Regions from separate parts of the Gryllotalpicola koreensis genome, predicted to be linked through region 4. Evidence: predicted binding sites of a transcription regulator. Region 4 holds the regulator's gene; each other region holds the start of a gene.
What was found. Region 4 encodes HrcA, which represses chaperone genes, less so after heat shock. Its sites were predicted from a motif close to TTNGCACTCGNNNNNNNCGAGTGCNAA; they were not measured.

Region 1 (2,198 bases), on a different contig from region 4:
GCGACCAAGCTCAAGGCCGCCGGCTGGTCCACGGTGACGACGGGCAACGCGCCGCAGAGCGCGACGACGACGACGGTGTACTACTCCGACCCGGGCCAGATCGGGGTCGCGCTCGGGGTCGCGCAGTCGCTCGGCCTCACGACGGTGACACAGTCGGCGCAGTTCGCCGGAGCGGCCGTGACGGTGGTGCTCGGGGCCGACTACACGGGCTGAGCGGGTGGCCGTGTTACGCCCGTGTGACGATGCCCGGTCGGGGCCGTAACCATTTGGCGGAAATGGCCCCTCGTCGGGATATCCGTCCCCTGGGTGTGGCTACGATCATGCGCACAGTGATGCGTCGAAACGGTGCGCGCGTCCGGCAACACGCAATGGAGAAACGATGGCGAACGGGACCGTCAAATGGTTCAACGCTGAAAAGGGCTACGGATTCATCACAGTCGACGGCGGCGGGCAGGACGTGTTCGTCCACTACTCCGCCATCGACATGAGCGGGTACAAGACTCTGGAAGAGGGCCAGCAGGTCGTCTTCGAGGTCGGCACCGGTTCCAAGGGCCCGCAGGCGGAGTCGGTGCGCCTGGCCTAGCGCGCACTTCCTCGAACTCGCGAAAGCCGCCCGGCAGTGCGCCGGGCGGCTTTTGCCGTTTCGGGATGTGACGGATGCCCGCCGGGTTTCTTGCACTCGCGTAGGGAGAGTGCCAGAATCACTTTTGGCACTCCAGTCTTTTGAGTGCTAACGACATCTTTCGCTGCTACGTCCAGGAGGGACGAGAAACAACCATGGCAAAGATCATTGCTTTCGACGAGGAGGCGCGTCGTGGCCTCGAGCGCGGTCTGAACACGCTCGCCGACGCCGTCAAGGTCACCCTGGGTCCGCGCGGCCGCAACGTCGTCCTCGAGAAGAAGTGGGGCGCTCCCACGATCACGAACGACGGCGTCTCCATCGCCCGTGAGATCGAGCTCGACGACCCGTACGAGAAGATCGGCGCCGAGCTGGTCAAGGAGGTCGCGAAGAAGACCGACGACGTCGCGGGTGACGGCACGACCACCGCGACGGTTCTCGCCCAGGCGCTCGTCCGCGAGGGCCTGCGCAACGTGGCCGCCGGCGCCGACCCGATCAGCCTGAAGAAGGGCATCGAGAAGGCCGTCGCCGCCGTGACCGACGAGCTCATCTCCGGCGCCAAGGAGGTCGAGACGAAGGAGCAGATCGCTGCGACCGCCTCCATCTCCGCCGCTGACCCCGAGATCGGCGAGCTCATCGCCGAGGCGATCGACAAGGTCGGCAAGGAGGGCGTCGTCACCGTCGAGGAGTCGAACACCTTCGGCACCGAGCTCGAGCTGACCGAGGGCATGCGCTTCGACAAGGGCTTCCTGTCGCAGTACTTCGTCACCGACCCCGACCGCCAGGAGGCGGTGTTCGAGGAGCCCTACATCCTCATCGCCAACCAGAAGATCTCCAACATCAAGGACCTTCTGCCCGTCGTCGACAAGGTGATCCAGTCCGGCAAGCAGCTGCTGATCATCGCCGAGGACGTCGACGGCGAGGCCCTGGCCACGCTGATCGTCAACAAGATCCGCGGCATCTTCAAGTCGGTCGCCGTCAAGGCCCCCGGCTTCGGCGACCGCCGCAAGGCGCAGCTGCAGGACATCGCGATCCTGACCGGCGGCCAGGTCATCTCCGAGGAGATCGGCCTCAAGCTCGAGAACGTCACGCTCGACCTTCTCGGCCAGGCCCGCAAGGTCGTCATCACCAAGGACGAGACCACCATCGTCGAGGGTGCGGGCGACGCCGACCAGATCGCCGGCCGCGTGCAGCAGATCCGCAACGAGATCGAGAGCACCGACAGCGACTACGACCGCGAGAAGCTGCAGGAGCGCCTCGCCAAGCTCGCCGGCGGCGTGGCCGTCATCAAGGCGGGCGCGGCCACCGAGGTCGAGCTCAAGGAGCGCAAGCACCGCATCGAGGACGCCGTCCGCAACGCGAAGGCCGCTGTGGAAGAGGGTGTCGTCGCCGGCGGTGGCGTCGCCCTGATCCAGGCCGGCAAGCTCGCGTTCGAGAAGCTCCAGCTCGTGGGTGACGAGGCCACCGGCGCGAACATCGTCAAGGTCGCCATCCAGGCGCCGCTCAAGCAGATCGCCACCAACGCGGGCCTCGAGCCCGGCGTCGTCGCGGCGAAGGTCTCCGAGCTGCCCGTCGGCCA
Region 2 (2,198 bases), on a different contig from region 4:
CAGACGGGTGCGCAGCTTCGCCGGGTCGACGTCGACGCCGCGCTTCTTGATCTCAAGGGTGCCGATGCCGCGCGAGCGCAGCTCGGCCTTGAGGTCCTTCTCGTGGTACGGCAGCCGCTCGATGATGCGGAAGCACTGTGCGAACGGCGTCGGTCGCGCCTCGTCGGCGGTGATGTACGCGATGCCGTCGCCGACCATGCGCCCGCCGAGCGAGCGCGCGAGGTCGCCGATCAGGCGGGCGCGGATGACGGCGCCGTCGGGCTCGTAGAGGAATGCGCCGAGCTCGCCGACGGGCTCGTCATCGCTATCGGCCGGCGCCGTCAGCTCGTGTGCGCCCGAACCGCCGATGACGAGGGCGGCGCGCGTGATGCCGGGGCGAGCGAGGGACCCGAACCAGAGCACGAGCTCGGCGACCTGGCCGCCGAACGACACCCACTGCGCCTCGGCGGAGCCGGGGATCAGCTCGCGATCGAAGCCGGGGCCGAGCTTGACGCCCACCGGCATCCGGCTCGCGGCGTTGAAGACCCAGTCGAGCGACGGCGACCAGTCCACGGAATCCGTGAGCCGGCGGGTGTCGCTGTGACCAGCCGTGCGGCGCGCCGGGTCCAGCCAGAGGCCGTCGACGCGGGCGATGTCGAAGGACTCGGCGTCGCCCTGCTCGACGGTCGCGTCAGGGAACGGCGCGAGGTTGTACGACGCGATCGCGGCCGTGACCTCGTCGCGGTCGACCGCCGTGACCTCGAGCCCCAGGGCGGAGAGCGCCATCGCGTCGCCGCCGATACCGCAGCCCAGATCGGCGACCCGGTGGATGCCGGCGTCGCGGTACCGCACCGCGTGCCGCGCCGCGACGGCGAGCCGCGTCGCCTGCTCGAGGCCGGCCTCGGTGAACAGCATGCGGCCCGCGAACTCGCCGAACTTCCCGCCGGGGCCGCCTGCCTTCGCGCGCAGCTTCGCCTGCGTCAGCACGGCCGCGACGAGGGCGGGGGAGTGGCCGTCGGCGCGCAGCGAGGCCACCAGCTTCATGACGTCGCGCTGCGACTCATACGGCGGCAGCGAGTCGAGCAGGGTGAGGCCCTCGGGGCTCAGCAGTTCGACGAGCTCTTCGCGAAGCATCCGCTCACCTGCTCACCTGCTCACGTCTTAAGTCACTGGGATTCACATTTGGCACTCGCCTTGCAGGAGTGCCAGCCGGGGTCCTAGACTCGGCTTAGCACACTCGGTATGAGAGTGCTAACCCATGTCTTGGATTACACCGTACAAGAAAGAGGTCTACCGTGTCGGTCTCCATCAAGCCGCTCGAGGATCGCATCGTGATCAAGCAGGTCGAGGCAGAGACGACCACTGCGTCGGGTCTCGTGATCCCCGACACCGCGAAGGAGAAGCCGCAGGAGGGCGAGGTCGTCGCGATCGGCCCCGGTCGCATCGATGACAACGGCAACCGCGTTCCGCTCGACGTCGCCGTCGGCGACCGCGTCATCTACTCGCGCTATGGCGGCACCGAGGTCAAGTACGACAACGAGGAGTACCTCGTGCTGTCGGCCCGCGACGTGCTGGCTGTAGTGGTCCGCTGACGAAGTCAGCGACCGCGTTGGTCCGCTAAAGACGAGCAACACCGTGGAGCCCGGGCAACCGCCCGGGCTCCATTTTTTTGCAGGTGGACTCCTGCAACGGTCACGGCACCCGCGCGAGAGCCCGTAGCGTGGTGAGATGGTCGACCCGCAGCACACCCCGACGCGCAGCGGTCTGCTCTTCGGCATCGGCGCCTACGTGCTCTGGGGCCTGCTGCCCCTCTACTTCATCCTGCTCGCGCCCACCGGGCCCTTCGAGATCGTCGCCTGGCGCATCGTCTTCTCGCTCGGCTTCTGCGCGATCGCGCTCTCGCTCATCGGGGGCTGGCGCAGGCTCGGCGAGCTCGCGAGGCGCCCACGCATCCTCTTCACGCTGGCCGGCGCCGGCGTGCTGATCTTCATCAACTGGCAGACCTATGTCTACGCCGCCACCTCGGGGCAGGTCGTCCAGGCATCCCTCGGCTACTTCATCAATCCCATCGTCACCGTCTTCCTCGGCGTCCTCGTGCTGCGCGAGCGGCTGCGCCCCCTGCAGTGGATCGCCGTCGGCATCAGCGTCGTCGCCGTGGTGGTGCTGACGTTCTCGTACGGCGCCGTCCCGTGGATCGCCCTCACCCTCGCGTTCTCGTT
Region 3 (2,198 bases), on a different contig from region 4:
GCCGAGCTCCTCGCGGGCGACGGCCGGGCGCAGCCGGAAGTGGTCGGCGAGCTTCGGCTGCGTGGTCGTGGCCGCGAGCAGCGCGGCGATCTGCGCGCCGGCCGAGTCGCCGCCGAGCACGATGGTGCTCGCGTCGCCGCCGTGCTCGCCGATGTGCGCGACCACCCAGCGCAGCGCCTCGTTGGCGTCGTGCAGCATATGCCGCATGCCGAAGCCGCCGCCGCGCAGCCCCGCCCGGCGGTAGTTGACGTTGACCACGACGATGCCGGTGTCGGCCTGCACCGCGCAGTACTTGGTCAGCGCGGACTTATCGCCGCTCGTCCAGCCGCCCCCGTGGAAGTAGACGTACACGGGCAGCTTCTCGGAACCGGCGGTGGCGCGGCCCGGCGTGAGCACATCGAGGCGGTGGCCGGGGTGATGGTCACCGACATAGTCGATGTCGAGCAGGTAGTCGACGGTGCGCACCGGAGCCGCGTTGAACTTGCGCGACTGCAGCGGCGCCCACGGCAGCATCATGGCCGTCCACAGCCAGGGGCCGACGGGGAACGGCGCCGAGCGGCTACCGGAGCGCCGCGACATCGAAGAGCGCCAAGAGGGCGAGGGCATAAGCGGATTCCGGATCGTCGGCGTCGAAAGGCTGAGAATTGTCGGCGGAGGTGCCGGAGGTGGTGACGCGCCAGCGCCCGGCAGGGTGGGCCTCCAGCGATCGGAAGGCGGCGCCGAGGCGCTCGCGCAGCTGGTCCTCGCGGGGCAGCCAGAGCGCCTGCTCGAGCGAGACCGAGTCGAGGGCCCACTCGGTCGTGCCGTTGAACCCGAGGATCGTGCCTGTGTCGAACTCGTGCGGCTCGACCGTCATGTCGGACACCGTGAAGGTCTCGTCCGAAGCGAATTCCGGGCCGTCGATCTGGAAGAAGTCACCGGGAGCGGGATGCCAATCGAGCCCGGCATCCCGCAGTTGCCGGGCTAACGAACTCGCGATCACCCGCTCATTATGACCCCGGAGTTCGCCGCCGGGCTGGGCGCTTCCTATGGGCTCGCGCAACGTGGAATGGATCTGGCACTCTCGACGTTCGAGTGCTAATGTGATCGCAGGTTGAGTCGAAGGGACTCAACTTACAAGACCACAGAGAAGGAGCTGATTCATATGGCAATGAACTTCGACCCGTTCCGTGAGTTCGATCGCCTCGCGGGCTCGTTCCTCGACCGGCCCGTAGGCCCGCGCCTCATGCCGATGGACCTCTACAAGGACGGCGACACCTACGTGCTGTCCGCCGACCTGCCCGGCATCGACCCCGGCTCGGTCGACATCGACGTCGACGGCCAGCTGCTGACCATCCGCGCACAGCGCACCCTCGCCACCGGTGACGGTGTGAAGTGGCTGACCCGCGAGCGCCAGGGCGGCACGTTCCTGCGCCAGCTGAGCCTCGGCCAGGGCATCGACACCGAGCGCATCGCCGCCGACTACTCGAACGGCGTGCTCTCGATCACGATCCCGATGAGCGAGAAGGCCAAGCCGCGCAAGATCGCGGTGTCGTCTCGCACCGAGACGGTGCATCCGGCCGTCGAGGAAGCGCACGCCGAGAACGCCGAGGCATAAGCCTCGCGACCCTGAAGGGCCCCGGTTCGCCGGGGCCCTTCGCATGTCTACGAAGGCGCGCGGATCAGTTGTAATCCGCAACGACCGTGCGCGTACGGCCATCAATTCGGATCCGGCCGCCGTACGGCACGATCCACTGCGGCCGCGTGTGCCCATCTCTTCACCCAGTCGGCAGGTGGTTCGAGCTCGCTCGTCTCGAGCAGGAGAACGATGCCTTCAAGCTCTCCGAGCGGAGGCAGCCTGTCTGCGAGCGCGAGCTGATCGAGCACCTCCAGGCATCCGCCCCAGGTCCGACCCTCGACGATCCGCTCCGGTCCGCTCCACACCCACTCCTCGGTCGCCTCTCGCGCACCGAACTCCACCAGCGCCCGCGGATCGCGCCAGTCGTGACCGAAATCCTCCGACTCCGGCGTCCTGGTCAGCTCGATCTCGCCACCCTCCAGGAGGGCAGCCCGAAGCGAGCGCAGGTGAACGTCGTCCACTCCCGGACCGGCACCGAGGTGCACTTGCGTCGAACCTCCGTAGTAACCGGGGATGCCGAGACCGAACAGCCAATTCAGAAGGTTGGTGTTGTCGCTGTAACCCAAGAACGGCTTCGGGC
Region 4 (2,198 bases):
CGAGGATGCTGAAGATGATGTTCAGCACCCACGCCGCGGCGAGGATGACGAAGCCGACGATGATGATGGACAGGATCCAGCCGATGATCTCGACGATGATCAGTGTGATCTGGAAGTTCAGCGTCGTGGTCGCGTGCTGCCGGATGAACGGCCCCCGGTCCTTGTAGACCACGTAGATGACGATCGCGCCGATGAGCCCGGCGAACAGGCCGCCGGTGATGAGGTTGAGGCCGCCCGCGATGACGTGCGTGAGGACGGACCAGGTGCGCTCCTCATCGGGGCGCAGGGGCGGCGGTGTGTACGACAAGGTGTGCGACCTCCCGGCACATAGGTTAGGTGTCAGCGTAGCCGCGATAGTATTGGCACTCATAGGTCCTGAGTGCTAGTCGTGTGAGGGAGGCGTCGTCGATGGTTTCTGAGCGGGGGCTCGCCGTGCTCCGCGCGATCGTGCAGGACTATGTGTCGACCCGTGAGCCGGTCGGCTCGAAGAGCATCGTCGACAAGCACCACTTCGGCGTCTCGGCCGCGACGATCCGCAACGACATGGCGCTCCTCGAGGACGAGGAGCTGATCGCGGCGCCGCACACGTCTTCCGGCCGGGTGCCGACCGACAAGGGCTACCGCGTCTTCGTCGACCAGCTCGCCGACGTCAGGCCGCTCAGCTCGGCGCAGCGGCACGCGATCGAGATCTTCCTCGGGGCATCCGTCGACATCGACGACGTGCTCTCGCGCACGGTGCGCGCGCTGGCGCAGCTGACGCACCAGGTCGCGCTGATCCAGTACCCGTCCGTCTCCCGCGCGCGCATCCAGCACCTCGAATTCGTGGCGCTCGCGCCGCGCCGCGTGCTGACGGTGCTCATCGCCGACACGGGCGTGGTCGAGCAGCGCGTCGTCGAGCTCGGCGTCGACTACGACGAAGCGGCTCTGCGCGCCCTGCGCGACGCGGCGAACGGCACGCTGGTCGGCATGCCGATGGCGGATGCCGCGACGACGCTTCCCACGATCGTCGACGCCTTCCCCGAGAGCGCCCGCCCGCTCGTCGGCGAGCTGTTGGGCTCGGTGGCGGGCATCATCGGCGCGACCAAGCAGGAGCGCCTCATCATGGCGGGCACCGCGAACCTGGTGCGCACCGAGCACGATTTCACCGGCAGCATCTTCCCGATCATGGAGGCCATCGAAGAGCAGGTCGAGCTGCTCAAGCTCTTCAGCGAGATGGCCGCCGAGCAGCACGGCGTCGTCGGCAACCGCGACGTGAGCGTGTCGATCGGGCGCGAGAACGAGCCCTTCGGGCTCGCCGAGACCTCGGTGCTGACCACGGGCTACGGCGCGGCGGGCGGCGCGGTCGCGCGCCTCGGCGTGCTCGGCCCGACGCGCATGGACTACTCCACCAACATGGCCGCGGTGCGCGCCGTCGCCCGCTATCTGAGCCGCGCGCTCGGCGATCAGGCCTGAACCCCGAACTAAGGAGCCGCCACCTGTGGCAGCAGACCACTATGAAGTCCTGGGCGTCGATCGCGACGCCAGCCCCGACGAGATCAAGAAGGCGTACCGCCGGCTCGCGCGCGAGCTGCACCCCGATGTGAACCCGAGTCCAGAGGCCGCGGAGCGTTTCAAGCTCGTGACCCACGCCTACGACGTGCTCTCCGACCCCCAGCAGCGCCAGCAGTACGACCTCGGCCCCCAAGCCGGGCCGTTCGGCGGCGGCGCGCAGGGCTTCGGCGGCTTCGAGGACATCTTCTCGACCTTCTTCGGCGGCGGGGGCGGCAGCCGCGGCCCCAAGTCGCGGCGCGAGCGCGGCCAGGACGCGCTGTTGCGCGTCGAGATCGACCTCGCCGACGTGATCTTCGGCGCACACCGCGACCTCGAGGTCGACACCGCGGTCGTCTGCGACCGCTGCCAGGGCTCGTGCTGTGAGCCGGGCACCCACCCCGTGACGTGCGACATCTGCAACGGCACCGGCTCGATCCAGCGCTCGGTGCGGTCTCTGCTCGGCAATGTGATGACCTCAAGCCCCTGCGGCACCTGCCGCGGCTACGGCACGATCATCGCGACGCCCTGCGTGACCTGCCAGGGCCAGGGCCGCGTGCGCGCGCGCAAGACGATCCCCGTCGACATCCCCGCCGGGGTCGACACCGGCCTGCGTCTGCAGCTGCCCGGCCACGGCGAGGTCGGCCCGGCCGGCGGCGCCAACGGCGACC

Region 1: groL (chaperonin GroEL) is a predicted target of HrcA. The motif match lies at 708-734, and genes of this name have one in related genera.
Region 2: groES (co-chaperone GroES) is a predicted target of HrcA. The motif match lies at 1,162-1,188, and genes of this name have one in related genera.
Region 3: ABD708_RS17890 (Hsp20/alpha crystallin family protein) is a predicted target of HrcA. The motif match lies at 1,055-1,081, and genes of this name have one in related genera.

The regions. Positions count from the first base shown of each region.
Region 1 covers NZ_BAABBW010000004.1:97,717-99,914, reverse strand. The annotation lists gene ABD708_RS12260 (LytR C-terminal domain-containing protein) at 1-213, shown strand, start outside; gene ABD708_RS12255 (cold-shock protein) at 380-583, shown strand; gene groL (chaperonin GroEL) at 778-2,198, shown strand, end outside.
Region 2 covers NZ_BAABBW010000004.1:269,418-271,615, reverse strand. The annotation lists gene ABD708_RS13125 (class I SAM-dependent methyltransferase) at 1-1,113, opposite strand, end outside; gene groES (co-chaperone GroES) at 1,275-1,571, shown strand; gene rarD (EamA family transporter RarD) at 1,708-2,198, shown strand, end outside.
Region 3 covers NZ_BAABBW010000006.1:148,866-151,063, reverse strand. The annotation lists gene ABD708_RS17900 (alpha/beta hydrolase) at 1-579, opposite strand, end outside; gene ABD708_RS17895 (hypothetical protein) at 560-982, opposite strand; gene ABD708_RS17890 (Hsp20/alpha crystallin family protein) at 1,145-1,597, shown strand; partial or broken gene ABD708_RS17885 (LD-carboxypeptidase) at 1,662-2,198, opposite strand, start outside.
Region 4 covers NZ_BAABBW010000002.1:184,743-186,940, forward strand. The annotation lists gene ABD708_RS05810 (DUF4870 domain-containing protein) at 1-307, opposite strand, end outside; gene hrcA (heat-inducible transcriptional repressor HrcA) at 409-1,452, shown strand; gene dnaJ (molecular chaperone DnaJ) at 1,478-2,198, shown strand, end outside.